DNA from 4 places in the Rouxiella sp. Mn2063 genome. Region 4 is predicted to be linked to each of the others. Evidence: predicted binding sites of a transcription regulator. Region 4 holds the regulator's gene; each other region holds the start of a gene.
The links. Region 4 encodes Fur, which represses iron uptake genes when iron is present. Its sites were predicted from a motif close to ATAATAATGAGAACNACTATCAA; they were not measured.
Positions count from the first base shown of each region.

Region 1: gpmA (2,3-diphosphoglycerate-dependent phosphoglycerate mutase) is a predicted target of Fur. The motif match lies at 6,116-6,138, and genes of this name have one in related genera.
Region 2: ACL9RG_RS21370 (Nramp family divalent metal transporter) is a predicted target of Fur. The motif match lies at 3,799-3,821, and genes of this name have one in related genera.
Region 3: fes (enterochelin esterase) is a predicted target of Fur. The motif match lies at 5,602-5,624, and genes of this name have one in related genera.

Region 1 covers NZ_JBMOUD010000012.1:605-8,119, forward strand. The annotation lists gene ACL9RG_RS16470 (FidL-like protein) at 1-48, opposite strand, end outside; gene pnuC (nicotinamide riboside transporter PnuC) at 1,181-1,903, shown strand; gene zitB (CDF family zinc transporter ZitB) at 1,997-2,956, opposite strand; gene ACL9RG_RS16485 (protein YbgS) at 3,073-3,402, opposite strand; gene aroG (3-deoxy-7-phosphoheptulonate synthase AroG) at 3,626-4,678, shown strand; gene ACL9RG_RS16495 (CsbD family protein) at 4,833-5,084, opposite strand; gene gpmA (2,3-diphosphoglycerate-dependent phosphoglycerate mutase) at 5,339-6,091, opposite strand; gene ACL9RG_RS16505 (PsiF family protein) at 6,357-6,689, opposite strand; gene galM (galactose-1-epimerase) at 6,910-7,515, opposite strand, start outside.
Region 2 covers NZ_JBMOUD010000024.1:1,096-8,610, forward strand. The annotation lists gene gltX (glutamate--tRNA ligase) at 1-660, shown strand, start outside; gene ACL9RG_RS21350 (formate/nitrite transporter family protein) at 742-1,536, opposite strand; tRNA gene ACL9RG_RS21355 (tRNA-Ala) at 1,841-1,916, shown strand; tRNA gene ACL9RG_RS21360 (tRNA-Ala) at 1,994-2,069, shown strand; gene ACL9RG_RS21365 (NupC/NupG family nucleoside CNT transporter) at 2,264-3,451, opposite strand; gene ACL9RG_RS21370 (Nramp family divalent metal transporter) at 3,877-5,106, shown strand; gene ACL9RG_RS21375 (LysR family transcriptional regulator) at 5,124-6,008, opposite strand; gene ACL9RG_RS21380 (multidrug/biocide efflux PACE transporter) at 6,140-6,610, shown strand; gene glk (glucokinase) at 6,939-7,515, shown strand, end outside.
Region 3 covers NZ_JBMOUD010000007.1:225,306-232,820, forward strand. The annotation lists gene ACL9RG_RS12890 (enterobactin synthase subunit F) at 196-4,095, opposite strand; gene fes (enterochelin esterase) at 4,167-5,507, opposite strand; gene ACL9RG_RS12900 (TonB-dependent siderophore receptor) at 5,844-7,515, shown strand, end outside.
Region 4 covers NZ_JBMOUD010000009.1:51,259-58,773, forward strand. The annotation lists gene ybfF (esterase) at 1-155, shown strand, start outside; gene ybfE (LexA regulated protein) at 503-784, shown strand; gene fldA (flavodoxin FldA) at 977-1,504, shown strand; gene fur (ferric iron uptake transcriptional regulator) at 1,804-2,250, shown strand; gene ACL9RG_RS14280 (family 20 glycosylhydrolase) at 2,419-5,058, opposite strand; gene chiQ (ChiQ/YbfN family lipoprotein) at 5,109-5,459, opposite strand; gene chiP (chitoporin ChiP) at 5,470-6,927, opposite strand; gene glnS (glutamine--tRNA ligase) at 7,400-7,515, opposite strand, start outside.

The DNA of each region.
Region 1 (7,515 bases), on a different contig from region 4:
TAATGCTGAAATGATAAACCATCGTTTTTTTTTATTTTTACCCTGCATGTTTTATCTCCATCGATAATAAAAAGAGCTATCTCAATAGCTAAGTTTTTTCTTGTGCATTCAATAATGAGCTATAAAAGATCCTGCTAGGCTTTTTCCTGTGATTGGCCAAACAAAATGCAGTAAGGGGAAGGCGCTGACTGTTGGCATACGGCCACTATCGTTTAGCAGCAAAACGAAATGTTGAAGGTGGGTCTTGAGACACGTTTTATCGACTAAAAAAGGTTCTATCTCATGAGCTTGAAATATGAAATTTAAAAGGGAGTCATAGAGTAAATGCCCCCAATTAGTACAAAACAACACTAGGCGTTAGTCCAAAAAATGAAACTCTTCATCTGTGTATTCCCCGGACAGTTATTATGGTTCGAAATGATGAGGGTAAATATAATGACAATTTTATAATTATTATCTTGTGGGATATTAACTGTTATTCCTTCTTGTTTAAGTTGATCAAAGTCAACTGAAACTATTACATGTACAACTAATTTTTATTTATGTACGTGTCGCTCACATTTGTTTTAAAACTAGATTGCACTGGATTTTTCATAATTAGTGGTGGCTTATTATTAGTGGTTTAGACTGCGATGTTACATTCCAGATAAAATAGTGAAAAAAACGTAATTAAACGCGAACATTATTTATTATGAATGCGCCTGTATTGCGGTTTTACATGATAATAATTAACACTAGCTATGTGTTTTTACATTGTCACTAGCAAGATCACCATCATGAAAGGCTTTGGCATAGGTTGTGTGTATCGGTACTGCTGTGCGTTTGCGTCTTCTCCTCTAAGTCATTGCCTATCTTAAGTATTTAAGTTAAATTTTAGTATGCTAAACAATTTTTCATTTTTATGTAAAAAAAACGCGACTTTACGTGTTTTGCAGAGTATTTTGTTTTTTATCAAAAACACTGATTGCTATTGGTAAAGAGGCGATAGCCTTGAAAAAGCCAATTTATCCTGTTTCCTGTGGGATCTGCTTTACTGAGTATGGGAGATAAGCAAAAGAGCATACCAATTCAAGCGGTGAGCTTTGTACATAGCTTAGGTCGCTTGTGTAAGGGTATGTAGGTTGACCGAGTAGGGTAGACATAAACCCTGCAATAAACATCTTTATGGGGACGTTAAGCTATGGATTTTTTTAGTACCAGCAATATTTTGGTTCATATCCCAATAGGTAAAGGCGGGTATGACTTATCGTGGATAGAAGCAATTGGTACGCTATTTGGCCTGCTATGCATTTGGTACGCGAGTAAAGAAAAACTTATCACTTACCCTTTTGGGATAATCAACGTCACCTTATTCGCGATCATTTTCTTCCAGATTCAGTTGTATGCCAGCTTATTACTGCAAATCTTCTTCTTTGCCGCCAACATCTACGGCTGGTATGCCTGGAGTCGGACGACAGTTGATAATCAAGCGGAATTAAAAATCCGCTGGCTACCTCGTCGTAAAGCGCTGATATGGGCGCTCATCAGCGTCGCCGGCATTCTATTGATGACGTTCAATATCGACCGGGTATTTGCGGTATTGACCGGGCTGGCAGTGAGCTTGATGCAAAGTGCGGGCTTTAATGTACAGATGCCTACACTACAACCCGACGCCTTCCCGTTCTGGGATTCAACAATGATGGTGCTATCGATTGTTGCCATGCTGCTAATGACCCGCAAATATGTTGAGAACTGGTTATTGTGGTTGGTGATTGACGTGATTAGCGTAGCGATTTTTGCTTATCAGGGGGTTTATGCGATGGCGTTAGAATATGTCTTACTGACCTTGATAGCGCTGAATGGTTCCTGGCTGTGGATCAAAAGCGCATCGGCGAGTGGCTCTTTGCCTTTGAGCCGCCGCTAGCGATTGCAAAGAGCGCGCTTAACGACAACGCCTCCCTATTTGTGGAGGCGTTGTGCTTTTATACCCTCGACAGCCTTATATCTTCAACAACGTTTAGTGACTATGTCCGTGATGATGTTCGTGCCCATGATGATGTCTGTGACCACCGGTGGTTGGAACCGTGCTGATCAGACAATCAGGTGTGTCACAGTGACCATATTCCATTTGGATGGTGGCATGGCCAATCTGATATTTTTCTAATAAATAATGCTGAATTTTATCAAGTAACGCATCGTTATCCCGAGGGGGAATGACCTGAGCATGCAGCGTCATCAAGCGTTGCTCGCCAATTTGCCACACATGAACATGATGCACGTTGCGTACTTCTGGGATCGCCATTGATAAGTCTTTGCCAAGCTTATCAATATCAATTTCTTGTGGCGTTCCTTCGATCAATTCATGGAAGCTCTCTTTCATTAAACGCCAGGCACTACGTAATACCAGACAAGAAACCAGCACAGATAAAATCGGATCGATTGGCGTCCAGCCGGTCTTCATAATGATTAAAGCTGCTGCAACAGCACCAACGGACCCGAGTAAATCTCCCATAACATGCAGGGCAGCGGCTCGGACGTTGATATTGCCTTTCTCTTCTCCCCGGTGCAGTAGCCAGAAAGCAAAAAGATTAGCGAACAGTCCGGCAATAGCGATTGCCAGCATCGTGCCACCTAATACCGGTTCTGGAGTCAGCAAGCGCTTAGCGGCTTCCCAGACGATCAACACGACAATAACTAATAGTGCAGCAGCATTGACGAAGGCCGCCATTGTCGTGAGGCGCAAATAGCCAAAAGTATGGCGTGCGTTCGGTTTACGTTTAGCAAAGCGTATTGCCATTAATGCGACGAGCAACGCTGCCGCATCGGTAAGCATATGACCGGCGTCTGCTAATAGCGCTAACGAACCAGAAATTATCCCGCCTATTACCTCGGCTATCATAAACACCAGAGTTACGATAAAAGCGAGAAACAGTCGACGACTATTGGGATCGCTGGGCAATAAAGATCTAACCGACATGAATTTTCCTTGGTGGTATTTTATTATCCGCTGTATGTAGCGACTTCAATGCTTAGTCTAACCAAATTATCGCGAGGGAACATTTGCTCCCTCTATAAGTTAACTGAGGCAGAATATTAGCTGCCCGTTGCTTTAGACTCTTTCGTTCCAGGCACTTGATCCGGACAACGGCCATCTTTACACATAGCCTTTTTGTGATCTTTTACTTTGCTGTTTTGGTGTGTCTCATGGGCTTTCTTCTGATGGTGCACTTCATTTTCTGGCTTGCTGGTATTGTTGATCTTACTGTTATCAACATTGTTTGGCGCGATTTTCTCAACAGAACCTGGCGCATTGCTGGCATTGGCACTGCCATTATTTGAACCAGCATCGCTGCCTTCAGCAAACGCCGCACTGGTTGCCAGCGCCATACCTGCCGTCAGCAGTAAAATTGCGAGTTTTTTCATAACATTCTCTCCATTTATCTGATGATGTGTTCAGAGACTTACGCTGCAAACCTAAAACTAAGAAATGTTTGCATAATAAATAGCCTAGCGTATGACAGCCTCTTGGCAATCGGATAAAGCGAGGTTTGTAGCAGAAAGTCGATTTACACGCTTACGCATTGCCGTTAGATTGTATGCGTTCAGCGTTAAGCTCCGCCTATATGAAATACCCAATGGAATAGTTATGAATTATCAAAACGACGATTTACGTATCAAAGACATCAAGGAACTTTTGCCTCCGGTTGCTCTGCTTGAGAAGTTTCCAGCAACCGATAAAGCGGCTAAAACCGTTTACCAAGCACGCAATGCTATCCACAAAATCCTGAAAGGAAGCGACGATCGTCTTTTGGTGATCATAGGTCCATGTTCTATTCACGACCCGAAAGCCGCTAAAGAATATGCAGCGCGTTTACTAAAAATGCGTGAAGAGTTGCACGGCGAGTTAGAAATCGTGATGCGCGTTTATTTTGAAAAACCACGCACTACTGTTGGCTGGAAAGGGCTCATTAATGACCCACAAATGAACAACAGTTTCCAGATCAATGATGGTTTGAGAATTGCCCGCAAACTGTTGTTGGATATCAACGACACCGGTTTACCGGCGGCGGGTGAGTTCCTGGATATGATCACGCCACAATATCTGGCCGACTTGATGAGCTGGGGCGCTATTGGTGCGCGTACCACGGAATCTCAAGTTCACCGTGAGCTGGCTTCCGGCCTGTCTTGTCCGGTAGGTTTTAAAAATGGTACCGATGGCACCATTAAAGTGGCGATTGATGCGATTAACGCTGCAGGTGCGCCGCACAGCTTCCTGTCTGTGACCAAATGGGGCCATTCTGCCATTGTTAGCACCAGCGGTAACGGCGACTGCCACATCATCTTGCGTGGTGGCAAAGAGCCAAACTACAGCGCCAAAGATGTGCAAGAAGTGAAAGACGGTCTGAAAAAAGGCGGCCTGCCGGCGCAAGTGATGATCGACTTTAGCCATGCTAACAGTAGCAAACAATTTAAAAAGCAGATGGAAGTCTGTGAAGATGTTTGCGGCCAATTGAGCCAAGGCGAAAAAGCGATTATCGGCGTGATGGTAGAAAGCCATCTGGTCGAAGGTAATCAGAGTCTTGAAAGCGGCGAGCCACTGGTTTACGGCAAGAGTGTCACCGACGGTTGTATCGGCTGGGAAGACACTGAAACGTTGCTGCGCAACCTGGCGACAGCGGTAAAAGCCCGCCGTGCGTAAGCACTAACTATCAGGTTGTAGTCTGATAGCGATGAACCGTCATTTATGGACGGGCATCAATGAAAAGAGCCGATTCTTGAATCGGCTCTTTTGCTATCAGGGTAATACAATGTATTGGCTACATTTCATAAAACGAATCTGTATTAAGCGGAGACTAACTTCTTCCGCCAATCAATTTCCCCAATAAGAAACCGACGCCCGCAGCAATCAGCAGCGCCGGAACGGGATTATCAGCAGTCTGACGTTTAACCGTATCCACCGCATCATTAACCGCATAAGAAGCTTGTGATAAATTTTTGCGAATCACACCTTCTGCTTGCAGGCCAGGATCGCGCGTTGCACGTCCCAACTCTTCCTGACCTTTACCTACGACTTCTTCCGCTTTGTCTTTGATTTTATCAAACATGAAAATCTCCTTGATGGGGTAAATACTCGATGACGAATAGATGACATGACACCCTTTCAAGCGTAGACCAAAAAAAAGGTGAGGCTGGTGGAATCGTGGGATTCGGATTTTTTGACTGATTTTAAATCGCCTGATTTATCACAACCACGACCACATCATGATAAATGCCAAAAGTGAGCAACCGGTTATTTCAGGCAATAAAAAGGCCAGTCATATAGACTGGCCCGGAGATTAAGTCATACCTGGTGAGGTAATTACTTTGCTTTACCTTGGTTAGCGACGGCAGCTGCTTTTGCAGCGATTTCGTCAGCGTTACCCAGGTAGTAGTGTTTGATAGGTTTGAACTGCTCGTCAAACTCATACACCAATGGAACACCTGTTGGGATGTTCAGCTCAAGGATCTCGTCTTCGCTCAGGTTATCCAGGTATTTAACCAGTGCGCGCAGAGAGTTACCGTGCGCAGCAACGATAACGCGCTCGCCGCTTTCGATGCGTGGTTTGATAACGTCAGTCCAGTAAGGGATCACGCGATCGATAGTCAACGCCAGGCTCTCGGTGCAAGGCAGCTCTGCTGGAGACAGTTTTGCATAACGCGGGTCATGGCCTGGGAAACGCTCGTCATCTTTGCTCAACTCTGGTGGAGTTACAGCGAAGCCACGACGCCATTGCTTAACTTGCTCATCACCGTATTTCTGTGCAGTTTCTGCTTTATCCAGACCTTGCAACGCACCGTAATGACGCTCGTTCAATTTCCAAGACTTCTCAACTGGCAACCAAGGTTGGTCCAGCTCGTCCAATACATTCCACAGAGTGTGGATCGCACGCTTCAGCACAGAGGTGTAAGCGAAATCGAACTGGAAGCCTTCTTCTTTCAGCAGTTGACCTGCTTGTTTTGCTTCTACTTTGCCTTTTTCAGAAAGCTCAACGTCTTTCCAGCCAGTAAAGCGGTTTTCTTTGTTCCACTCGCTTTCGCCGTGTCGTACCAGAACCAGTTTGGTTACTGCCATAGCTAAATTCCTCAATTTACTGAAATTCCAATGATAACTGTTATCATTATATTGCCTGGACCCCGCTGGCAGCAATCGGATTCGGTTTGCCAGCGCGCAGGAAATCTGTTGCTTAATATTAACTGGCAACACCATAGCGAATTTCAGCGCGCAAATAAACGAAACGCGCAGTTTGATTGATCTCACTGCGCGTTTTATTCCCTTTATCCTTCAAGTGGCAGAGTGGCTGGCTTTGAAGTTTTTTGGGTATGTTATTGCTTGAAGATTACGCCGCTTTTTTCAGGCACTGGCTCATAAAGGTTTTACGTTCATCGCCTTTCAAGGATTTCTTGGCAGCATCGGCATTACAGCTTTTCATTTTCTGCTGCTGTGGTGTGACCTTGCTGTCCGATTTAGTTTCTGCTTTCAGGCAGTGGCTCATAAACGTCTTGCGTTCGTCGCCCTTCAGAGATTGCGTGGTAGCTTGTTGATTACAATCGGTCATTTTTTGACGTTGAGCAGCCTGCGCGGGGGAAGGGGTCTTGGTCGTTTCAGCAGCCAAGGCATTTCCACCGATACACAATGTGGCTAATAGAGATAACACAACAGGTAAACGCATAACTGACTCCTTTGTGAAGTCCTGTTCATCAGGACATTCAGTAAGCGTAGATGGGCTTACTGGTTTTGTAAGGGAAAGGGAATATCATGATGTGATGCACTTCACATTTTTCGCCGAGCTTACGCGAAAATTGCGCAATGCAAACCCGGAAAAATTATAACAAACAAAGAGAAATGCGTCGGAAGATTACCAGACAGTCTGTTACTAAATATTACTGTGCTTACAGCGAGAAAAATTGATACGCCGTTGATGAATGGTAAATTTGGCCTGGTTTTATCCAGCAGCTCCGCTGTGGCCAGTTAGCGTGATTAGGGCTATCAGGCAGAAACTGGCTCTCAAGTGCTATCCCACTGTAATTCGGGTACTGACCGCCAGCGCGGTTAATCGCACCGCTGAGAAAATTACCGCTATACAATTGTAAGGCCGGGGCCGAGGTAAAGACGCTCATTTTCACCCTTCCATCGGCTGACCACAAATGTGCCGCCGGGTTTGCTGCATGGTGGCAACTGTGCCGTAACAAATAAGCGTGATCGTAACCTTTTACACGCTGTTGATAGCTGTCTTGTAGAAAATCTTTCGCCACGGTTTTAGCAATGCGGAAATCCATCCCGCTATTCGCGACGTCAACTAACCGATCTTGTGGAATACCATCGCTATCTACCGGTAAGAATTGATCGGCAAATAGCTGTAAAGTCTGTTGCCGAGCATCGGTACCTTCACCATCAAGATTAAAATAAGCATGGTTACTGAGATTTACCGGGCACAGCTTATCAACGCTCGCCTGATAGCGAATCTCCAGCCGATTATCCTCGGTCAAAGCGTAGTC
Region 2 (7,515 bases), on a different contig from region 4:
GACGGCTACTTGCCAGAAGCCCTGTTAAATTACTTGGTGCGCTTAGGCTGGTCTCACGGCGATCAGGAAATTTTCAGCATTGATGAGATGAAAGCGCTGTTCTCTTTAGAGAACGTGAGCAAATCTGCCAGCGCCTTTAATACCGAAAAGCTGCAATGGTTGAATCACCACTACATTAATACGATGGACCCGCAATACGTAGCGACCCATCTGTTGTGGCACGTTGAGCAACTGGGTATTGAAACCCGCAATGGTCCGCAACTGTTCGAGATTGTTCAACTGTTAGGTGAGCGCTGTAAGACTCTGAAAGAAATGGCAGAAGCGTGCCGTTACTTCTATGAGGATTTCACCGAGTTTGATGCTGATGCGGCGAAGAAACACCTGCGTCCGGTGGCAGCACAACCATTAGAAGCGGTGCGTGCGAAATTAGCGGCGATTACTGACTGGACCGCTGAAAACGTTCATAACGCGATTCAAGGCACGGCGGACGAGCTGGGCGTTGGCATGGGCAAAGTCGGCATGCCACTGCGCGTTGCGGTAACAGGCGCAGGTCAATCTCCTGGCATGGACGTTACTGTTCACGCTATCGGTCAGCGCCGCACGTTGGCGCGTATTGACCAGGCATTAGCCTTTATTGCTGAGCGTGAAGCGCAACAATAAGCCTTTCTGTTCAATCAGGCCTACCATTAAAAAAGCCAGCCTAATAAAGGCTGGCTTTTTTGCTTCTGATCTTGCTAGTGCTTAGCGAGATGAGCTTTGTGCTTCAACCGCGGTGCTTGGACGATAAGCGATAAAGTAAAGCAGGGCGACGAAGCCTGCGCCACCTACGGCATTACCCAAGAATACTGCCGTGAAGTTAGGCAGGTATTGTGACCATGACAGCGCGCCGGCAAAAATAGCCGCAGGGATGATGAACATATTAGCGACAACGTGCTGGAAACCGATAGCCACAAATGCCATTACCGGGAACCATATGCCAATCACTTTACCGCCAACATCTTTACTGGCGAAAGCCAGCCAGACCGCCAGACATACCAGCCAGTTACAGCCAACACCAGAAACAAACGCATGCATAAAATCAGCGCTGACTTTTGCTTGTGCGGTGGCAACGGTTTTAGCCAGGAATGCGCCTTCGGTTAAACCGAGCACATGGCCAAAGAAGTAAGCCACGGCAAGGCTGCCAATTAAATTAGCGATAGTAACCCAGAACCAGTTACGGATGACTGAATATAGGCTGATTTGGCGGGCAAACCAGGCGATAGGCAGAACCATCATATTGCCCGTGAGTAGTTCAGCACCTGCCAGCACGGTTAAGATTAAACCCACAGGGAAGACTGCCGCACCGAGCAGGCCACCGAACGTACCCCAAGATGCAGGTAGTGTCCCTACTACATGCAAATCGAGTAAGAAGCCAATAGCGATAAAAGCGCCGCCCAGAAAACCGAGGACTAACAAATTAGTGACGGACAACCGGCTTTTATTTATGCCAGAAGTCACGGCCAGCGAGGCGATTTCTTTAGGTGAATTAAGGGACATGAGTGTGCTCTATAGTAAGGTTAGGGACAAAACGAGAGCAGGGTAATCTCAGTATTATCTTAAGACAAGGTGGGATACACATCTTGTAATAATCCAATAGGGGTATATCTGCAATTATTCAATATATGTGGGACAGCTACATGCACAGATCACATTTTATCTGCCATCAGATGAAAAACTCCTGTTATACCCGCGAGTTGACGCCTTTTTCAGCGCTTGACGGCATAAATCTATTTACTCATTGACAGTATGGATTGGGTTTCATATTATGCGCCCCGTTCACAGAGTTTAATCTGTCTGAAACGGGGCTATAGCTCAGCTGGGAGAGCGCTTGCATGGCATGCAAGAGGTCAGCGGTTCGATCCCGCTTAGCTCCACCAATCTCTTCTCAGAGACGATTGGTTGCTTGACGGTTTACCGGATAAGCGTAAGAAATTAAATTATGAACACCTCGTGTGGGGGTATAGCTCAGCTGGGAGAGCGCTTGCATGGCATGCAAGAGGTCAGCGGTTCGATCCCGCTTATCTCCACCAAATATTAAAGAAACCGGCCTCTGGCCGGTTTTTTGCTTTTTGCGTTCCGCCATTTTTCCTTTCGCCTTTTTTACGCGTCATCATCAATCCCTTCTGACGTTATTTCTCTTTCTGTCTATCGCCAACAACAGCCAATAAAAAAGGCGCCGTAGCGCCTTTAGAAAGTCATTATTGCGAATCTTGCTGATAAGGGCTTATGCCAAAACCAGGCCCGCGATAGAGGCTGACAGTACGCTAACCAGCGTTGAGCCGTACAGCAGTTTCAAACCGAAACGTGAAACCACGTTACCTTGGTTTTCATTCAGACCTTTAATCGCACCAGCAACAATGCCGATAGAAGAGAAGTTAGCGAATGACACCAAGAATACGGACAGAATACCTACGCCGCGTGGCGACAGCTGACCGGCCACTTTTTGCAGGTCCAACATGGCCACGAATTCGTTCGAGACCAGCTTGGTTGCCATAATACTGCCCACTTGCAGCGCTTCATGGCTTGGTACACCCATAATCCAGGCAAACGGATAGAACACGTATCCCAACACGCCTTGGAAGCTAATATTGAAAATGCTGGTAAAGATTGCGTTCAAGCAAGAGATAAGGGCGATAAAACCAATCAGCATCGCGGCAACGATAATTGCAACTTTAAAACCAGCCAGGATATATTCACCGAGCATTTCAAAGAAGCTTTGGCCTTGGTGCAAATTAGACAATTGCAGGTCTTCTTCGCTATCAACTTTATAAGGGTTGATCAAAGACAACACAATGAAGGTACTGAACATGTTCAGGATCAGAGCGGCAACCACATATTTTGGTTCCAGCATGGTCATGTAAGCGCCCACAATTGACATTGAAACTGTCGACATTGCGGTCGCTGCCATGGTGTACATGCGTTTTTCAGACATTTTGCCCAGCACGTCTTTATAGGCAATAAAGTTTTCTGACTGACCTAGGATCAAAGAGCTTACCGCATTGAAGGATTCCAATTTCCCCATGCCGTTGACCTTTGATAAAACAGTACCGATAGCGCGGATCACGATTGGCAGAATACGGAAATGCTGCAAAATACCGATCAGTGCAGAGATGAATACGATAGGGCACAAAACATTAAGGAAGAAGAAAGCTAATCCTTTTTCGTTCATACCACCAAATACGAAGCCGGTCCCTTCAGCTGCATATTTAAGAAGTTTTTCGAACAGATTCGAAAAACCTTTTACAAAATCCAATCCAACTTCGGAATTAAGGAAGAAGTAGGCTAACAGGACTTCGATGACTAGCAATTGAACAATGAATCGCAGTCGAATATTTTTGCGGTCACGGCTCACTAATAAAGCGAGTATAGTGACCACGGCCAAAGCTAACACGAAGTGCAGTATACGGGACATGGGTGCTCCAAATTTGAGGCAGGCTAAATTTCGACGGACATTCTATGTAACGCGTACATTAAAAACGAGACTTAGATTGCAAAAATAGAAAAATAGGACGTAAAACTCAATATTTCTTCTGATATAGCATTAAAAATCAGAATGTTAAGAAAGATAATTATAATTTGGCTTATTATGTTAACTTTATGAATGTACGTCTTACGTTCAAAATATGGTCAAAAGTCTGTTTTAAGGAATTAAATCCGCTCGTTAGGTAAAAAACAAATTTAACATGAATGATGCTGAGCAATGCCATTGCTTTTGCTTATTACCTATCACAACAATTACTTATAACATCGCGCACATGCTTGATAATCATTATCATTTGGCTATCTTATCGGTCATCGCAATCTTGGTAATAGTACTAACTGTAAGGGTAAGTTGATATGTCCAATCTCCAGACTGGATCCTCTGGGCGCTCATCAAGAAAGATTAAGCTCTCATTAATGGGACCAGCCTTCATTGCCGCTATTGGTTATATCGACCCGGGCAATTTCGCGACCAATATTCAGGCCGGTGCCTCTTACGGTTATCAATTGTTATGGGTGGTTGTGTGGGCCAATATCATGGCGATGTTGATTCAACTCATGTCTGCCAAACTAGGGATTGCCACCAATAAGAATCTGGCGGAACACATTCGTGACCGTTTTCCGCGTCCGGCTGTTTGGGCTTACTGGATACAGGCAGAAGTTATCGCCATGGCGACCGACTTAGCCGAGTTTATTGGTGCAGCCATTGGCTTTAAATTACTGCTAGGCGTCTCGTTATTACAAGGTGCGGTGCTCACCGGTATTGCGACCTTTATTATTCTTGCCCTGCAAAATCGCGGGCAGAAACCGCTTGAATTGGTGATTGGCGGGTTATTACTGTTTGTCGCAGCCGCCTATATCGTCGAATTATTCTTTTCGCAACCGAATATAGGTGCGTTGACCAAAGGGATGTTGGTCCCGACGTTATCCGGTAGCGACGCCGTATATCTTGCCGCCGGTGTATTAGGTGCAACCATCATGCCGCACGTTATTTATCTGCACTCTTCGTTAACCCAGCGTTCAGAGGATAACTCAAAAGCAGAGCGTTATTCGGCGACCAAGCTTGATGTTGCCATTGCGATGACCATTGCCGGTTTTGTGAATCTCGCAATGATGGCAACGGCTGCGGCAGCGTTTCACTTTAGCGGTCATAGCGGCATTAGCGAGTTGGATCAGGCTTATCTCACTTTAAAACCGCTATTAGGTGATGCCGCTGCGATAACCTTTGGCCTGAGTTTGGTGGCAGCCGGTCTTTCTTCCACGGTAGTGGGCACCATGGCTGGACAGGTGGTGATGCAAGGCTTTGTTAAGTTCTATATTCCACTCTGGATACGCAGAACGATTACCATGCTGCCGTCTTTTATCGTGATCATGGCGGGATTAGATGCAACGCGCATATTAGTGATGAGCCAAGTCCTGCTCAGTTTTGGTATTGCATTGGCGTTGCTGCCGCTGCTGGTGTTTACCGGTAATCGCCAATTGATGGGGAACATGGTTAACTCACGCCCGATGCAATATACCGGCTGGGTCATCGTCGTGCTGGTCGTCAGCCTGAATATTTATCTGTTAATTAGCATGTTGAAATAGCCTGCTCGCGGGCTGTTTCAACTGTCGCTCGAGTCGGGCTGTAAAGGCGAGAGTAGCCGGTCGATAAACCAGCTACCAGCCGGGCCCGGCTGGTTATTCTTAGACCAGGCAACATCGACGGAAACTAATTTAGGCCAGTCGCGCGTTTTGATAGCAACCAGTTTATTATGACCAAATTGCTTAACCATCCAATGCGGCAAAATAGCCCATCCAAATCCCTGTTCTGCCATTTCCAAAAGCATTAAATAACTTGGCGCTGACCATCTTAAGCCGTGTGCCTGTTTCGTGCTGGGGCGGCTGTAAGGCTGTAGGTAGAGCTGGCGGAAAGTATGTAATCTCTCGGGTAATACCTCATCAATAGCGGCGAGAGGATGATCCTGTGCCACAAAAATGGACATCTCAGTTTGTTCAGGTAGTCGGGCGACGGCAATATCCGGCGGGTAGTTTGGTTGCACGGTGATAACACCTAGATGAGCGCGGCCGCTTTGCAGCAGATCTATCACATCTTGATCCTCGGCAATCAGACACTCAAATTCAATATCGGGATAACGTTGTTCAAAGCGCCGAAGTAAGGCTTCGTGGTGCGTGGGCTGATAAGTGTCGGACAGAACAAATGTCAGCCGCGTTTCTATTTGCGTTGATAAACGGACTGCCAGCTCATCAAGGCGCTCGCTGGCGGCCAATATCTCTTGGACGTGAGTTAATACTCGAAGCCCTTGCGCAGTGAGTTTCGGTTGGCGGCCTGAGCGATCAAATAGCGTCAGGCCCAAATCGATTTCAAGATTGGCAACGGCGGTACTAATTGTCGATTGGCTTTTACGCAGCTTACGCGCCGCACCAGAGAAAGAGCCGGTATCAGCCGTTTCGATAAAAGCCAGCAATGCTTCAGGCGAGTAGCGCAATATGTTATCTCCTTTTATCTTGTTCTATCTATTTTATCGATACTTCCTATCTTTCATCTATCTTTAAAATCAATAAAATCTGCGTCATTGGCCTAATTCAGGTCGGAGTAAAGATTAATAAGGTGGTAAATATGTCTACGCATCAATCCTCAAACAATCAGAAAAGATCCTTTCCTGAGAGGGTAGCTCATGCCGTGGGCTTTGAAGTAATGGCAATACTGATTTCTGCACCAATAGCCTCATGGCTGTTGGATAAATCAATGTTTGATATGGGGGCATTGGCGCTAATGCTCTCAACTTCGGCGATGATATGGAATATTATTTACAACAGCTTGTTTGATAAATTATGGCCGCAATCCAAGGTTCCGAGGACCTTAGCGATACGGATTTCCCATGCATTGGGTTTTGAAGGCGGATTTATTCTGATTGGTCTGCCGATTGCTGCCGCGTGGCTTGGTATTGGATTATGGTCGGCGTTTATGCTGGAGATTGGATTCTTCCTTTTCTTCCTGCCTTATACCATCGCCTACAACTGGGTTTATGATTTGCTGCGCCAGCGTTTATTAAGCAATGGGTTGCCGAAAGTCGGCGATCGTATTTAACCTTTATTAGCCGCAGAAAAGTGTCTGGCGTTCCGATGCACTAGTTTTATATTTTCGGCGCTTTAGACTGTCTGCGGCTGCATTTCTGACGGGTTCTCTTCCTGCTTTGTCTCTCGATTACCGCCTGCACGCATCCGAAGTTTCTTGGGTATAGCTGTAATAGCTCAAATGAACATTGCAGCTATTGGCGTTTACCGCTATTTTGCCTGCATTAAATCTTAAAGTACTCAACATCCTGCTGGCTATTACTGCTCAATCTTGTGCGCGAAAATACGCGTCATGATAGTGCTGTGCCCAGGATCTGCGACATCTTATAGCGGAGAATAAAATGAGCAAATACGCTTTGGTCGGTGATGTAGGTGGCACCAACTGTCGTTTGGCACTCTGTGCGCTTGAGAATGGTGAAATTTCTCAGGCGCAAACATTTTCAGGGCTGGACTATGACAGCCTTGAAGCGGCAATCCGCTACTATTTAGACCAACAACACCAGCAAGTCGATGCCGCATGCATTGCGATTGCTTGCCCTATCACTGGTGACTGGGTGGCAATGACCAATCACACTTGGGCTTTCTCCATTGAAGAGATGAAAAAGAGTCTTGGTCTGTCTAACCTCGAAGTGATCAACGATTTTACTGCCGTTTCAATGGCGGTCCCGATGTTAGAAGAGCGTGACCTGTTGCAATTTGGGGGGAAGAAGCCACAAGACGGCAAGCCAGCGGTGATTTATGGTGCCGGAACTGGTTTAGGGGTGGCCCACTTGATTCACGCTGATAAACGTTGGTTGAGCTTACCGGGTGAGGGCGGCCATGTTGACTTCGCCCCGAACAGTGAAGAAGAAGATATTATTCTTGAGCAGTTGCGTATCGAAATGGGACATGTTTCTGCCGAACGTATTTTGTCAGGCC
Region 3 (7,515 bases), on a different contig from region 4:
AGTAAAAAAGCGCGGGAAGCCTGAAGGGGCGGCGCTTACCGCCCCTTCGGTCGGTTTAGGCTGCGGACTTATATTGATAACCACAGCTGATAAACCGAAAAATTCACCGTTCCTAGTTTTTCAAAACCGTACAAAGCACGGTCATTGCTTCCACAACCGAAATTTGCACCGTTATAAGGTTTTACAAAGCCGCCTCTAAGTCCGGCCTGACTTAAGACACTTATTGATTAAAGGCCCCAGCCTCTCAAATGACGCTGGCGAAACAATATCAACATGCGCGCAATCAAGCTCGTGTACCTCTAAGGTATCCACATATTCTGACCACGTTTTCTGCACGTCCATGTCCTGTTGTAAGGTTTGCATGGCAACAAAAAGCGTGGCTTGCCCTGTAAAACGGGCGGTGTGTGTTTTGGTAAGCAGACGGACAGAGTCGGCGTAGTTGGCTTCAATGTTATCGAACATATTGTTGCGCGCTTCGCCCATCGCCGGGTCGAGGGTTTCCTCAGAAACGGCCATGAACTGTTGCCGCTCACGTTGCACCTCTTGCAATACCTCATCATCAAGTACATCCCCCCAGTTTTGCGTTTCTGGTGGATAAGTATCTAATAAACCAAGGAAGTTGACCTGTTCACCTTGCGCTTGCAAGCGTGCAGCAATGCCCTGTGCTAGCGTGCCGCCCAGCGAGTAGCCGATGAAATGGTAAGGGCCGTGTGGCTGAACTTCACGCACAGTATTAAGGTGAATTTCGCACACCTCATCCATATTTTCACACTGTGCCAACGGGCCATCCGGGCGCGGGGATTGGATGCCGACCAGCGACCATTGCGGGTCGAGATAACGCGCTAATACACTAAATTGCCAAGCAAAACCTGAGGCTGGGTGCAGGCAGAATAGGATTGGGCCTTTACCTGTACGTAATGGCAAGACGGCGCCGAAACCTGCGCTATCGGCATCTTGCTGCGAGCCTTCTTTGCTAAGTAGTGTCGCCAGTTGTTCAACCGTCGAGGCAACCATTACTTGTCCGACAGAAACGGGCTTGTCCAACTCGCGACGCAGTTCAGCAGCCAGTCGCATTGCCAGCAGCGAATGTCCACCGAGCGCGAAGAAATCATCGTCGGCAAAGACTTGGTCGCGCTGTAACAGCGTGGCAAAGAGTTGTGCAATCGTGCTTTCTACACCGGGATGGGCAGCTCGTCCCGCGGCCTTTTGGGCGGTTTTGGGTTGCGGTAAGGCTTTGCGATCCAGTTTGCCGTTGGCGCTTAAGGGTAATGCCGGCAGCTCGACTAACGCGACAGGCACCATATGCGCGGGCAAACGCTCGGCTAACGTAGCACGCAGGCTATCGGTATCTAAATGTGCGCCCACTTGCGCCACCAGATAGCCGACTAACTGGCGAGCATCACCGCCGTCGGTCGCGACATTGCCGAGTATCATCGCGTGAGTCACCGCCTGTTGTACGCCGGGTAATGACAACAATGCGTGGTCAATATCGCTCAGTTCGATGCGCTGGCCGCGAATTTTCAGTTGATCGTCGCTGCGTCCCAAATATTCGACTTCCCCCCCCGGCAGCCAGCGGGCAACGTCACCGGTGAGATACATACGACAGCCTTCAGCATAAGGATCGGCGATAAAGCGGCTGGCGGTTAAATCCGGTCGTCCCAGATAACCCTGGGCCAACTGATCGCCCGCCAGATAGAGATCCCCCGCCACGCCAGGCGGCACCGGACGTAAACGTGCGTCTAGAATGCGCAGCTGAGTATTCCATACTGGTAAGCCGATAGGCACGCTGGCTCCGCTGACGGCGGCCAGCGCGTCTCCCCAGGCAGGGTAGAAGCTGACGTCTACCGCCGCTTCGGTCGGGCCATAAAGGTTGTGTAACGGTATCGCCGTGCGTCGCTGCCATTCGCGGCACAGCGCCGTTGGTAGGGCCTCACCACTGCAAAAGACCTGACGCAGCGACTGGCACTGCACCACAGCGTGTTCGCTATCTAATGCGGTCACAAACGCCGCCAGCATCGACGGTACAAAGTGCATAGTAGTAACCTGATGCTGAGCGATTAATTCCTGTAGCTGCTGCGGGTCTCGATGCGCCTCCGGCGGAGCCATAAATAATCGTGCACCGACCATGAGTGGCCAGAAGAATTCCCAGACGGAAACATCAAAGCTACAGGGCGTTTTTTGTAGCACCACATCGTGGCTATCGAGCGGGTATTGATGTTGCATCCATAGCAGACGGTTAACGATAGCCTGATGGCCAATCACCACACCTTTTGGCCGCCCGGTCGACCCTGAAGTGAAGATCACATAAGCCGGATGTTGGGGCGTTGGCCCAATAAAGGTTTGTGGCAAATCAGCTTGAATTGGCAGCAACTGCTCATAGAGAAAAACGACACCTTGCTGACAGAATCGTGGAAGTTGCACCGCATTACTAATAATCAATCGCGGGGCGGCATCTTCAAGCATCATCGCCAGTCGTTCGTCAGGATATCCGGTATCTAGCGGTAAATAAGCCGCGCCAACCTCGACAATCGCCATCAGTGCCAACGATAAGAACACTGAGCGCGGTAAGGCAACCGCAACGATATCGCCGGGCTTAACGCCCTGCACAACCAATTGCTGAGCCAGAGCGATAACTTGTTCTCGCGTCTGCCGATACGTAAATTGATACTCGTTATCAGACAACGCCGGCGCTTCGGGCGTGCTGCGAGCTTGTTCGGCTAGCCGTTGGCTTAAGGTCTGCGGGGCCAGTGGATGTTGAGTATCGTTCACTCGATTTAATAACTGCAGATCGGCGTCGGAGAGCATATTGGCCTGCCCCACCGCTAATTGCGGCTCAGCGACAAACTGCTCGATTAATAGGGGTAAGCGCCGTAGATGCGCAGCCAACTCTTGCGGCTGGTAACGCTCAGCATTAGCCAGTACATCAACAGTTAACGCGCCTGCGTCATCAATATAAAGCGCGATTTCCATGTCGCGCACCGGCCCTGAAGCCAGCTCATGTGTGATGCCTTCAATACCATCAAAATCCAGGCGAAAGTCGAACATTTTGAAGTTGAATACGGTGCCATACAGCGGCTGACTATCGCCGATACTGCCAAGGTCACGTTGGATCTGTTCAGCATCGTAACGCTGGTGACGGCGCACGGTTCTTAGCTCTCGCGCTAAAGTCATGGCCAGTGAGCACAAGGTAGACTGTGGATCGACATGCATTTCTACGGGTAAAACATTGAGCACCGGGCCTGTCGCACACAAAGCTGCCGACCCGACTCGGCGCATAAAAATGAACCCGGCGCTAAAGTCAGTCTGCCCACTCAGACGCGATACCCACAGCGCAACGAGCGCGAAGGCAATATCTGAGGCCGTCAGGTTATGTTGCTGACCAAAGGTGACCAATTTAGCAAAAGCCTGCGGATCGCAAGCTTGTGATAGTCGATGAATACGCGTGGAAGCAGATTGCCCCGCCAACGGCTGCTGACTCATGCTCGCCGGAGGCGGTAATTGACTTGCTTTCTCCAGCCAAAATTTCGCATCGCGCTGATAGGTTGTCGAATCTTGGTAACGAAGGTATTCGGCCACCACCTCGCTAAAAGGGGTAAATGGCGTGGATTCTGCCTGCTGTCCGTGGCGTAGTTTGCTGTATATCTCGGCAATACGCCGCGTAATCGCCGTAAAGCTAAAACCATCGATAATTAAATGATGGTAACGCTGATACCAGAACCAGCGCTGGGCTGAGAGCTTAATTAATGCGTGATAGACCAGTGGCTTACCGCTGCTGATTCGCAGATCGCTATTGAGATCCTGACGCATCCGATCAATAGCAGCTGATTCCGCATCAGCCGATCCGCTAAGATCAATAACCGTCACAGCGGGCAGCTCGAGCGAAGGATCAAGCCACTGCATCGGCACGCCATCGTGCTCTTCAAAGCGCATATGCAAGGTATCCGCTTCTGCCAATCCTTGCGTAATCGCTGCGATCAGGCATTGACTATCCAGCGGACCGTTAAGCTCGATGTAATGGGCTACCGCGTAGGCATTGTGATGAGATGAAATCTGATCGGCAACCCAGATCCCTGATTGTGCGGCCACCAGCGGCAGATCGATTCGGGTTGGTAGATCAATGCTGGTGTGTTGTGTGGCTAATGCTGAAGACGTTTCTGACACAGCAGTCACTCCTGTTGTCGGCAAACACGTTTAATGCTTGAGGTAAACTGCGGTGCCCATAAGGCCTGTAAGCCATCAAGTAATCCACCGCGCCAGCATAAGGCATCGTGCCCACCTTCTACTTTTTGGTAATTCACCTGATGTGCGCTGTGCTGCAACATATCCACTAATCGTTCATTGACGTGATCAATCAAACGCTCATGGACACCCGCTTGCATAAAGATCTTCAGCGGATATGTGTTACCGAGTCCTTGAGCAATTTGCTGAAGTAGCCAGCAACCATCTTGCGGCTGTTGACTCGCCTGCAATAAATCACGTCTCGGCCACCAGAACGATCCCGATTGGCTAAGTACACAGCCAAAACGCTGTGGCCAATGTAAACCTGCATAAAGTGAAGAAAGACCACCAAAGCTTTGGCCTGCGACCACGGTTTTCGCCGGGTCGCTGCTATGCGGTGCCCACTGTGCTAACTGCGGTAAAAGTTCTTCCTGAATTGCCAACCAAAAATCTTCGTTGCAGGTCAATTCTTTGGCGCGCTGCTGGCTATCAATAACATCGATAAGTAAGTACACCGCGGCAGGCAGCTTTTGCTGGCTGGTGAGCTGCATTAAAGGGTCCCAGATAGGCATCTGTTGTGACCAAAACTGCCCATCCAGCAAGATTGCCAACGGGCGATGAGTCACGTCGCTATGGCCTGTGGTGTAAACCCAGACATTACGTGTATTGCCAAGACGCTGACTGGTCCAGCGATGTTGCTGTAACCATGCCGGGGGCGCTGGCATACAACGACCGCTGGCCGTAGCGTAATTATCAAAGTCCTGCCAAGCGGGTTGTGCTGGCGCATCCGGCATCGAGACACCGGAGAGAAAATGCCCTTTAGCGCCCTGCCATGCACGACGATGGTTGAGTAAATCATGCGTTGCCTGACCAAACATGCCACGCCACCAATTACGCACATTGTGCATGGCAGAATGGGCATCTTCCGTCGAAGGTGTGAAAGGATGGTCTTCGAGGCTAGGAATAAAACTGTAGCTGCCACGCCAGCCGGCATTAAGGGTGGTTTGCCAGAACCATACATCAGTTCCGCTAAGGCGTTGCAGGCTCTGTGGTGATGCCGATTGATGGTGGTCCGTCAGACAATTGATATTGATCCAGACGCAACGATAGGCAGAGGTAAGCTCAGAACCTTGCGGATCTTTCCAAAAGAAGGTGGCTTTCCAGCGGCCATCTGGCAAGGGTTCAATACAAGGCGTTCCCACTCTGGCAATATCGAGCCACCACCGATGACTTCCAGCATGTCTACTGGCTAATAGTCGACTGCTTTCCAAATATTGTGTTGATTTCAAAACATCCACTCACTTTGTGATTACTACATTTCTCAGCATGAACATGGACTTAATACCATGCACTCCATCGCATCACGATCAAACACCAAGCTGAATAGTATTGATAATTATTTTCATTTGCAATAGTGTGTGACCGCGAATAGGCTACTGCTTCAGGGGCTGGGTATTTATTGAGCACTGAGTCATGTATTTAAGGTGCTCATCAGCGGTCTAGAACAGCTGAAAAATTACTCATTTCACATTCACGTTTGGCTACACAACACATCACAACAGACCATCCTACTGCCTTGTTTTTCCTCTGCAGTTCTTAGGATGGAGTTCAGGGTAGGAACTAAAATGACACATACACTCTCTCGTTATTCTTTAGCCACGCTTATTGGTTTAGCTCTGGGTTCATCAGCATTTTCTTTATCTTCTTTCGCCGCAGAAACCGGGGCGAACACGTCTACTGATAGTGATAAAACGGCAACCAGCGATACCAAAAAAGCTAAAAAGAGCAAAGAGGTCGACACTGAAGATAAATTAGTGATTACGGCTGCTCAGCAAAACCTGCAGGCACCCGGCGTGTCGACTATCACGGCTGACGAAATCAAAAAAAGGCCACCAGCACGCGATATCAGTGAGCTCATTCGCACCATGCCTGGCATTAACCTTACCGGTAACTCCACCAGCGGACAGCGCGGTAATAACCGCCAAATTGATATTCGCGGAATGGGGCCGGAAAATACCATGGTGCTAATCGATGGTATGCCGGTAAATAGCCGAAACTCAGTGCGCCAAGGCTGGCGTGGAGAGCGAGATACCCGCGGTGACACAGCCTGGGTTCCGCCGGATATGATCGAACGTATTGAGGTGCTACGTGGTCCAGCCGCCGCACGTTATGGCAGCGGCGCGGCCGGTGGGGTAATTAATATCATCACCAAAAAAGATACCAAAGCCTGGCACGGTTCTTGGGATAGCTACATGAATATGCCGCAACACGATAAGGAAGGGTCGACCAAGCGCACCGATTTCAGCCTTTCCGGACCGCTGGGCGATGATTTTAGTTTCCGCATGTTCGGCGGCTACAGTAAAACACAGGCCGATTCTCAGTATTTGAATGAAGATAATCGTTCGTTACGTACCGGCACCTATGCCGATACCATTCCCGCTGGACGGGAAGGGGTGATCGATAAAAATATCGACGCCCTGTTCCATTGGGAGTTCGCCCCAATGCAGTCGCTGGAATTTGAAACCGGTTATTCTCGCCAAGGAAATCTGTACGCAGGTGATACGCAAAATACCAATACCAGCGCGTTGGTAAAAAAGATGTACGGTAAGGAGACTAACCGTATTTATCGCCAGACTTACTCTTTGAATTATCGCGGTGCCTGGGATAACGGCGTTTCAACGACCAACTATGTGCAGTATGAAAAAACCAGAAATACGCGAATGAACGAAGGGCTGGCCGGCGGCACAGAGGGTATTTTTTCTGACGGCTCATTCAATACTATTCAGCTAGAAGACATCCTGGCACATAGTGAAATCAGCGTTCCATTTGATCTCTTAGTATCGCAAACCGGTACTATCGGCACTGAATGGAACCAGCAGAAGATGAAAGATCCCTCTTCTAATACCCAAACCTTTATGGGCGGTGCGATCCCAGGAATCGATAGCACCGGCCGCAGCCCCTACTCCTCAGCACGAATTTTCTCTATTTTCGCAGAAGATAATATCGAGCTGACCGACAGTACTAAGCTGGTGCCTGGATTACGTTTTGATCACCACTCGGTGACGGGCAGCAACTGGAGCCCATCGTTGAATTTGTCACAGGAACTCGGCGATGACTTCACGTTGAAAATGGGTATCGCTCGCGCCTACAAAGCGCCAAATCTCTTCCAAACCAACCCGAATTATATCTTGTATAGCCGAGGGCAAGGCTGTGCTGCTACCGCCAATGGTATTGGTTGCTACCTGCTCGGTAATAAGGATTTGGATGCAGAAACTAGCGTCAACAAAGAAATTGGCC
Region 4 (7,515 bases):
TATCGCCTTATGTGCAAGAGCAATATCGTGATGCCATTGCCAGCCAGTTCCCAGCTTCACGAGCCCATGTTGTCGCAGGCGCCAGTCATTGGGTACATGCAGAAAAACCAGAGGCGGTTTTACGTGCGATTCATCGCTTCATTGATGTCGATTAAACGTACAGCCATTGTTCTCATCGCTTCACTGTGGTTTGAACGCTCAAAAAAGCGGCTAAACATAACAACTTAGCTTGATATCAGCGCAGTTAGACGTTGTGAACGCCAGTGCGGCTAGGGTATGATTGCGCGCTGTAATTTTGCCGCCCCGACGGCTCTTTTGGTATGGGGCGCAGAAGCTAAATTGGTTTAGGGTTTATACCAACGTCATGCCAAGAAGCGGTTAAGCGAAAGCTACCTCGCATCTTGAAAATCGACCGGTATATCAGCCCGAAATGTGTTAACCATCTAATCAACAGTCAGCATGCTGCCTTTTGATATAACTTCCCTAGTTGTACCGCTTACCTATGGCAAAAGAACAACTGGACCGCACGACGATTGATCTGTTTGCTGAGGATCGCCGTCCGGGGCGTCCAAAAACGAATCCGCTTTCCCGTGATGAACAGCTCAGGATTAACAAGCGCAATCAGCTCCGCCGTGACAAAGTTAACGGTTTGCGACGCGTAGAGCTAAAAATTAATGCTGAAGCTGTTGATACACTGAACAAGTTGGCAGAACAGCGAAATATCAGTCGTAGTGAACTTATCGAAGAGTTGCTATTAGCACATCTTAGCGATTTGCATGACTAATTGTTCCACCCGAAAGAGCACACAAAGGCGATAACACTTCCCTTTATTGCCCGATAAAATGCCCTCTTATTAATCGGTGGAATGCGGGCATGTTATCTCCTTGGTGAGTTTGCTATCATCCTCCGCATGTGCCCCTGAAAAAGTAAATGACTTTGCCAGGAACTAATTAAGAACAAGAGGTTGGGTAAACTTATGGCCGTAGTAGGTATCTTCTTTGGGTCCGATACAGGTAACACTGAAAACATCGCTAAAATGATCCAGAAACAATTAGGCAAAGATGTAGTGGAAGTTCACGACATCGCTAAAAGCACTAAGGAAGATCTGGAGAAGTTTGATATTTTGCTGATTGGTATACCGACTTGGTATTACGGTGAAGCGCAGTGTGACTGGGATGACTTCTTCCCTACACTCGAAGAAATTGATTTCGAAGGTAAATTGGTCGCGTTATTTGGCTGTGGCGACCAGGAAGACTATGCGGAATACTTCTGTGATGCGATGGGCACAGTGCGCGATATTATCGAGCCACGCGGCGCCGTCATCGTTGGCCACTGGCCAACCGAAGGTTATCACTATGAAGCCTCAAAAGGTTTGGCCGATGATACTCACTTCATTGGATTAGCTATCGATGAAGACCGCCAGCCAGAATTAACCAACGAACGTGTTGAAGCTTGGGTGAAACAAATCACCGAAGAGTTAAGTTTATCTGAAATTATCGGCTGATAAGCACAGCATAAACTGATTTACCCCTTAACATTTAAGGGGTAAAAACTATTACTGCAATTAACAATTTAACAGCAACAAAATTGTGACTTTTCCACGTATCAAGGTACACTTAGTACATCTGTTTTATCGAGTAAGTCAGTTCGGCCACCAGCATGTCTGACGTAAACGATCGTTTTTAACAGCCCACCGTTTTGCTATAGCTCGACAATCCTATAACAAAACGTTAATTTTTGTGCCAACCGATGCCAAAGGCTTTTGCCTCAACTTGATTAGCATAGTGACAGGACTGAATCCGCATGACTGACAACAACACCGCACTGAAGAAAGCCGGCCTAAAAGTCACGCTTCCACGACTGAAAATTCTGGAAGTGCTGCAAGCTCCAGCTGGTCACCACGTCAGCGCGGAAGATCTTTATAAAGAACTTATTGATATGGGCGAAGAAATTGGCCTGGCAACGGTTTACCGCGTGCTGAACCAATTCGACGACGCTGGTATCGTGACTCGCCACAATTTCGAAGGTGGTAAGTCTGTATTTGAATTGACCCAGCAACATCATCACGATCACTTGATCTGCTTAGATTGTGGCCGCGTTATTGAGTTCAGAGACGAGTATATTGAAGCTCGCCAACGCGAAATTGCCAAGAAACATGGAATTAAGCTGACTAACCATAGTCTTTATCTCTACGGTCACTGTGAACTTGGCGATTGCCGCGAAGACGACACATTGCACGGTGAAGGCTAAATAAGATTTAAGGCAAAGTGAGAAAGAAAGTACTCGCCTAATTCTTAACAGATTAACCGCTGAAAAGCGGTTTTTTTATGCCCGTTATTTATTCGTTATTGCCCGCAAAAAAACACAGGCCCGAAATTCGAGGCCTGCGTTTGTGATGATTGAAGCTAAGACCTTCGTTTATTGGATGATGTCCACTCGCTCCTCGCGGCTAAAACGCTTGCCGTCGGCGCTGGCCGAACGCACCCAAACTTCTCCCAGCACCTGAGGACGAACGTTATCGTCATAATGCTGCCACTGTTTACCTGCATCTTGCGAATACTCAATCGCTAAACCTGGCAAAGCAATATTAGCAACCAACTGTTTATCAACAATACGTGCTCCTGGTACTGGCAAACGGTAACCAATCTCCGCTTTATCCATTTTCGGCAATTCACGCTGCCCCATTAAGTTGGCGAAACGCATCCAATCAGTAGCCAACGCCTGGGTATTAACAAAGTGGGTTTTACCGCCAGAGAAGTTTCTGCCTGCTTGGTAATCCAGCTCCCATTCAGCACGGTGCCATGCGCGTTCAGCCAATGGCAACATACGTGGATAAATCATATATTCCATCTGCTGGTCGGTACGCACTGTCTCGCTCCAGGATTGTCCAGAAAGCCCGAAAGCCCCCGGCCAAGGTTTATCGCTCTTGGCTTCAAAAGCGTTACCATCACGATCGACCGATGTTTCCGCATTTTGCGGCAGGTTATCAGGGGCGAAGCTAAAGACTTTCGCTTCGTCGCTAAAGCGCGTTCCCCAGTAGTAACCACGCTCTTGCGGGTTCACTTCGTAAGGGTGATCGAAGTAGACATAATCTGGATTGGAGATAGTGACTTCATAGCCTTTATTGGCCCAGTCATTGACGCTATCGAAACCGCCCCAGTACAGCGCATCCCAGAAGTTCACTCCAACGCGCTTAGTGGCAAATGCCTTAGAGTCTTTTGCATCTTTCAGACCATCTTGCCAGGCCTGCATCTTCTCAATGCCGTGATCGTTGACCATTTTGCTCACTTCGATAGCAAAATGGCTGGCAAGGTGCTCAACATCTTCAACCTTACCGGATGTCACTAGCGCCTGACAAACTTGCGATTTCGCCCACGGCTTATCTTGCTTGCTTAGGTCAATGATTCCTTTACCCGCTTCTGGATTACCATGACTGTCTTGGAAACCTGCGCCCAGATAAATGTTTTTTGCTTCGTCACCGCCAAAATGCCAAGTTTTCAGCGGCTGCCCTGCTTCTTTATGCATCGCAGCAATTTCACCAATCACTTTATTCACAAAGCGTTTGGAGGAATCTAAACAAGGGTTCAAATAGCTATGGCGATCGTAAAACTGTACTGAGGTGGTAGTAGAATCATCGGTTGGGTCTAACAGGCGGAATTCGTTAGCTTCTTGCTCTTTGCCTGCGCTATGCAATTTGCGATAACGCGCCTCCATCGACATCACCGCGGCACGGGCATGTGCCGGGACATCGATTTCAGGGATCACTTCGACTTCTCGCGCCTGCGCGTATTTCACAATCTCGATGTAATCCGCTTTGGTGAAGTAGCCACTGCCATCGTTATTGCTGCTCGGGCCTGAACCTAATTGCGGCAGTAGGCATGTCGATTCGGTCAAATCATGACAACGCTGGCTACCCACTTCGGTCAACTCTGGCAGACCAGGAATTTCAATACGCCAGCCTTCGTCATCACTTAAATGGAAATGGAATTTATTTAATTTATAGGCCGACATTTGATCAATTAAACGCAGCACCGCCTGCTTACTATGGAAGTTACGTCCCACATCAAGGAACATACCGCGATACTCAAAGCGCGGGGCATCTTTTGCATCCAACTGGGCGATAGTTTTCGTGCCATCAGCCGGGATCAGCGACAAAATCGATTGCAAGCCATAGAAAACCCCCGCCCGATCAAATCCGCTGACTGTCGCCTCTTTATCAGTAATGTTCAACTGGTAAGCGCCTGGTTTTGCCATCACGCCGTCAAATTTCTGCTTATCCACCGCCGTCTTGATAGGATAACCCTTGGTATTTTCGGCAATCCCCAGCAAGGCAAAGCGTTGACTCACTGCATCGGCCGCTGCTTTATTCAACGCATCAAGATGTAAAGCAACACCTTGGCTCAGGTTAACGTCTTGTGGATGGATATTGACCTCAAGTGGCGTTGGGATAATGTGTCCACGCAGACTGCTCGCTGGCATCACCACCAGCGCTTCATTCTTGGTAAAACGCGTCGACGGCGTCATCAGAATGTTATTATCAGCATCCGTACGTTTCCATTGTTCGCCCTTGAATGGGGTAATAAACTGGTGCAAATTTTCGGTGTCGGTATTGGCTAACACTTTTGGCTGAGCGTTGCCCGACGTCGCATACCAACGTGGCATTAAGTCGGTTTCAAACAGTTGCCAATATTCGCCAATAATCGGCAAGGTGACCGACTGATTAGCTGGAAATCCTTTAAATTTATCGGTGGGTTCTAGCTTATGCAGATCGCCGGTGATCGGCGTAATATGGAATTGATCGTTATCGACTTGCAAGATACGGCGAATACTATGGAAATAGATTGCCCAATCAGAACCGGTGATCTCATCACCGCTATTCGCCAGGGTAATAGTAGCGGTATTACAGGCCGCCCAATCAGCGCCTAATACTGCACAATCTTTGCCATGCTCCCCTGCCCGATTATCCACGACTTTATAATTCACCTTGAGCTGGCTTAATTTATCCACTAATCCTTGGTCAGCCAGACTGCTTTGCATGCCGCCGATAATGCCAGCCATTGCCACTACTGTTGCTTTTAACGTAGATATTTTCATCTGCAACCTCGTCCTTAATTCGTAGTTTTCTGTGTATTGTTGGCTTTAATTTCCTGCCATATTTTGCCGCAATCTTCGGCATAAACTTGTCCATCGCCGGTCTGACGGGCGGTCAAACAGCGTTGATAATCTAAAACACGCACCGTTTCCTGTTGGGCAAATTGTTGGTGTGCCCTTTCTTGTTTGAGCACGTCAAGCACCGCCTGACACGCAGCGAGTTTATCGGTAGAACCTTCCGCCGTATTAATGCAGGCGCTATATGCCTGGCGTAATTTGGTCTGTTGTTGAGAAGACTGCTGCTCAGAGGATTGCACGCAACCTGCCAGTAGGAGGCTGATACCAATCAAAACGCATTGCTTTTTCATTTCCCTATCCTTAGAAAATAGTGAATGGAGCGATAACCATGAATTTCACATCTTTTTCATCCTGGAAGATATTGCCGTATCCTCCTCCCCAGCTCGGAATATCAGAATGGTTGTCGTATTGGGTGTAATGAAGTTTGAACAAGGTGCCTTTAGCGCGACCTTCTTGAATGGTATACAACGCATCCAGACTCCAGGCGCTTTCTTTCAGGCGCTGGTTCTGGTCATAGATTGGATTAGTACTCGGTTTCGCACCCCAGGCGTATACGTAAGAGCCACCGATAGCAAAACCAGGAAGATCCCATTTACTCAAGTCATATAAGACGCCAGCGTAAAGCGCTTTTTCGCCATTAGCATTAAAGTCCGAGCGGTTATCCCACCACACATCTAAGCGCCCGTTAGAAGATGAATATGTTGGCGTCATACGCTGTAGGAAATAGCCCTGATTGCCTTCGGCTTTGACATAGGTTCCTTCCAAACGCCAGTCAAACTGCCCGGTGGTATAGCCAAAGGTCAGTGCCTGCAACCAGGCGAGACCATCGTAAATACTGTTAGGGTCATTTTTATCGTGGACGCGATCCTGGGTACCATAGAATTGGTAACTGGTAGTCAGCGGATTGCCCAGCACACTCATTTTGTATGAAGATTTAGCAAAATATTGGTCAACGTAATTTCTGGCCTGGCCATAAGCGGCCTCTAGTACCCAATCATTTTTAAAATCGTATTTTGCGCCGACGGAATGCAGGTAAGAAACGCCAGTTTTACGGTCTGCCCGGCGGAAATTATCCATCTGCGTATGCCAAGGTGATTTATATTTATCAGCCCACATATAAGACAGACTTAACTCTCCAGCATCACCAAAATCGTAGCGATAACCGGTTTCTACACCTCGATAAGTACCGGGTAATAAACTCCAATGTGGTGCCAATAAAGTTTGCCCGGAAGGCTGAATATAACCGCCACGCGCCCACCAATTGCCATATTTAAACTTGGCAGCCGCTTTATATAGGCTAACTCCGCTCTTATCCCCGAAATAATCTTCGTCATAGGCGCGATTTTTTGAAGAGAAAGCAATTTCGTTCGGGTGACCGCTATCGTGAGCATCTGCAATTTCTATTGCGGAAAAAGCAGCAATATCAAATCCCAACATATCCCATGCATAACCAGATGAAAAATCGAGATTTAGGTTGGCTGTCGCATGGGAAAGGTTAGTCATGTATTTATTGTAATCAGGGTTATCAAGCACCTTTATGCTGCCATCAGGCTGCTTTTGCTTAATCGTTTTATTGACGTCTTTACGATCGCGTTCACGCTGCCAGTAATAAATCCCTCCTTTTAGCGCCGAATCATCAATAAATCCTTCAGCATGAGCCGCCGAAGTAAACAACAGAGTAGAACCGAGAAGTGTGCCAGCCAGAGAATATAAAACAAATATTGGGAAGTTCCCTTCCCGCAAATCGCAACGCGCCATCATCATAAAATTCCTTTTATATTTCAGTAAAATAACGCTTTCCTTCGCCATCCAATACGAAATCGTGATCCTATATAGATCGGCGAGTAGTATTTTTTTCTATCAGTAAGGTTATTTTTTGCGTCGCGAATTATCAATGCAATTCATTGTCAAATGTTTCAATATATGACAAAAATCACATAAACATGACAATAAGATGATTGTGGGATAAAAATAACATAAAAAATAACGTTAATTTATTTGTTATAAAACAATAAAATAAATTTCCACCATGATACTGAGACTCTCTCTTTATTTTCTATAGATAGAGTCCAACCTGGCAGCGATAAAAAATAGAGTAATTATTTCTCTAAGAGAAATAACTTAATGAGAGGCGTAAAAAAACGCAGACAAGCTGCGTTTAATTAGAGAATATTTTCTAACCGAGCGATTCAACGCAGTTTCTAACTGCATTGAATCGCTTTAAAAAATATTAGAAAGCAGGTTTATTTTCCCAGGTATCACGTAAACCGACGGTGCGGTTAAATACCAACTGAGAAGTGCTAGAGTAAGTACTATCGGCGCAGAAATAACCTTCACGCTCAAACT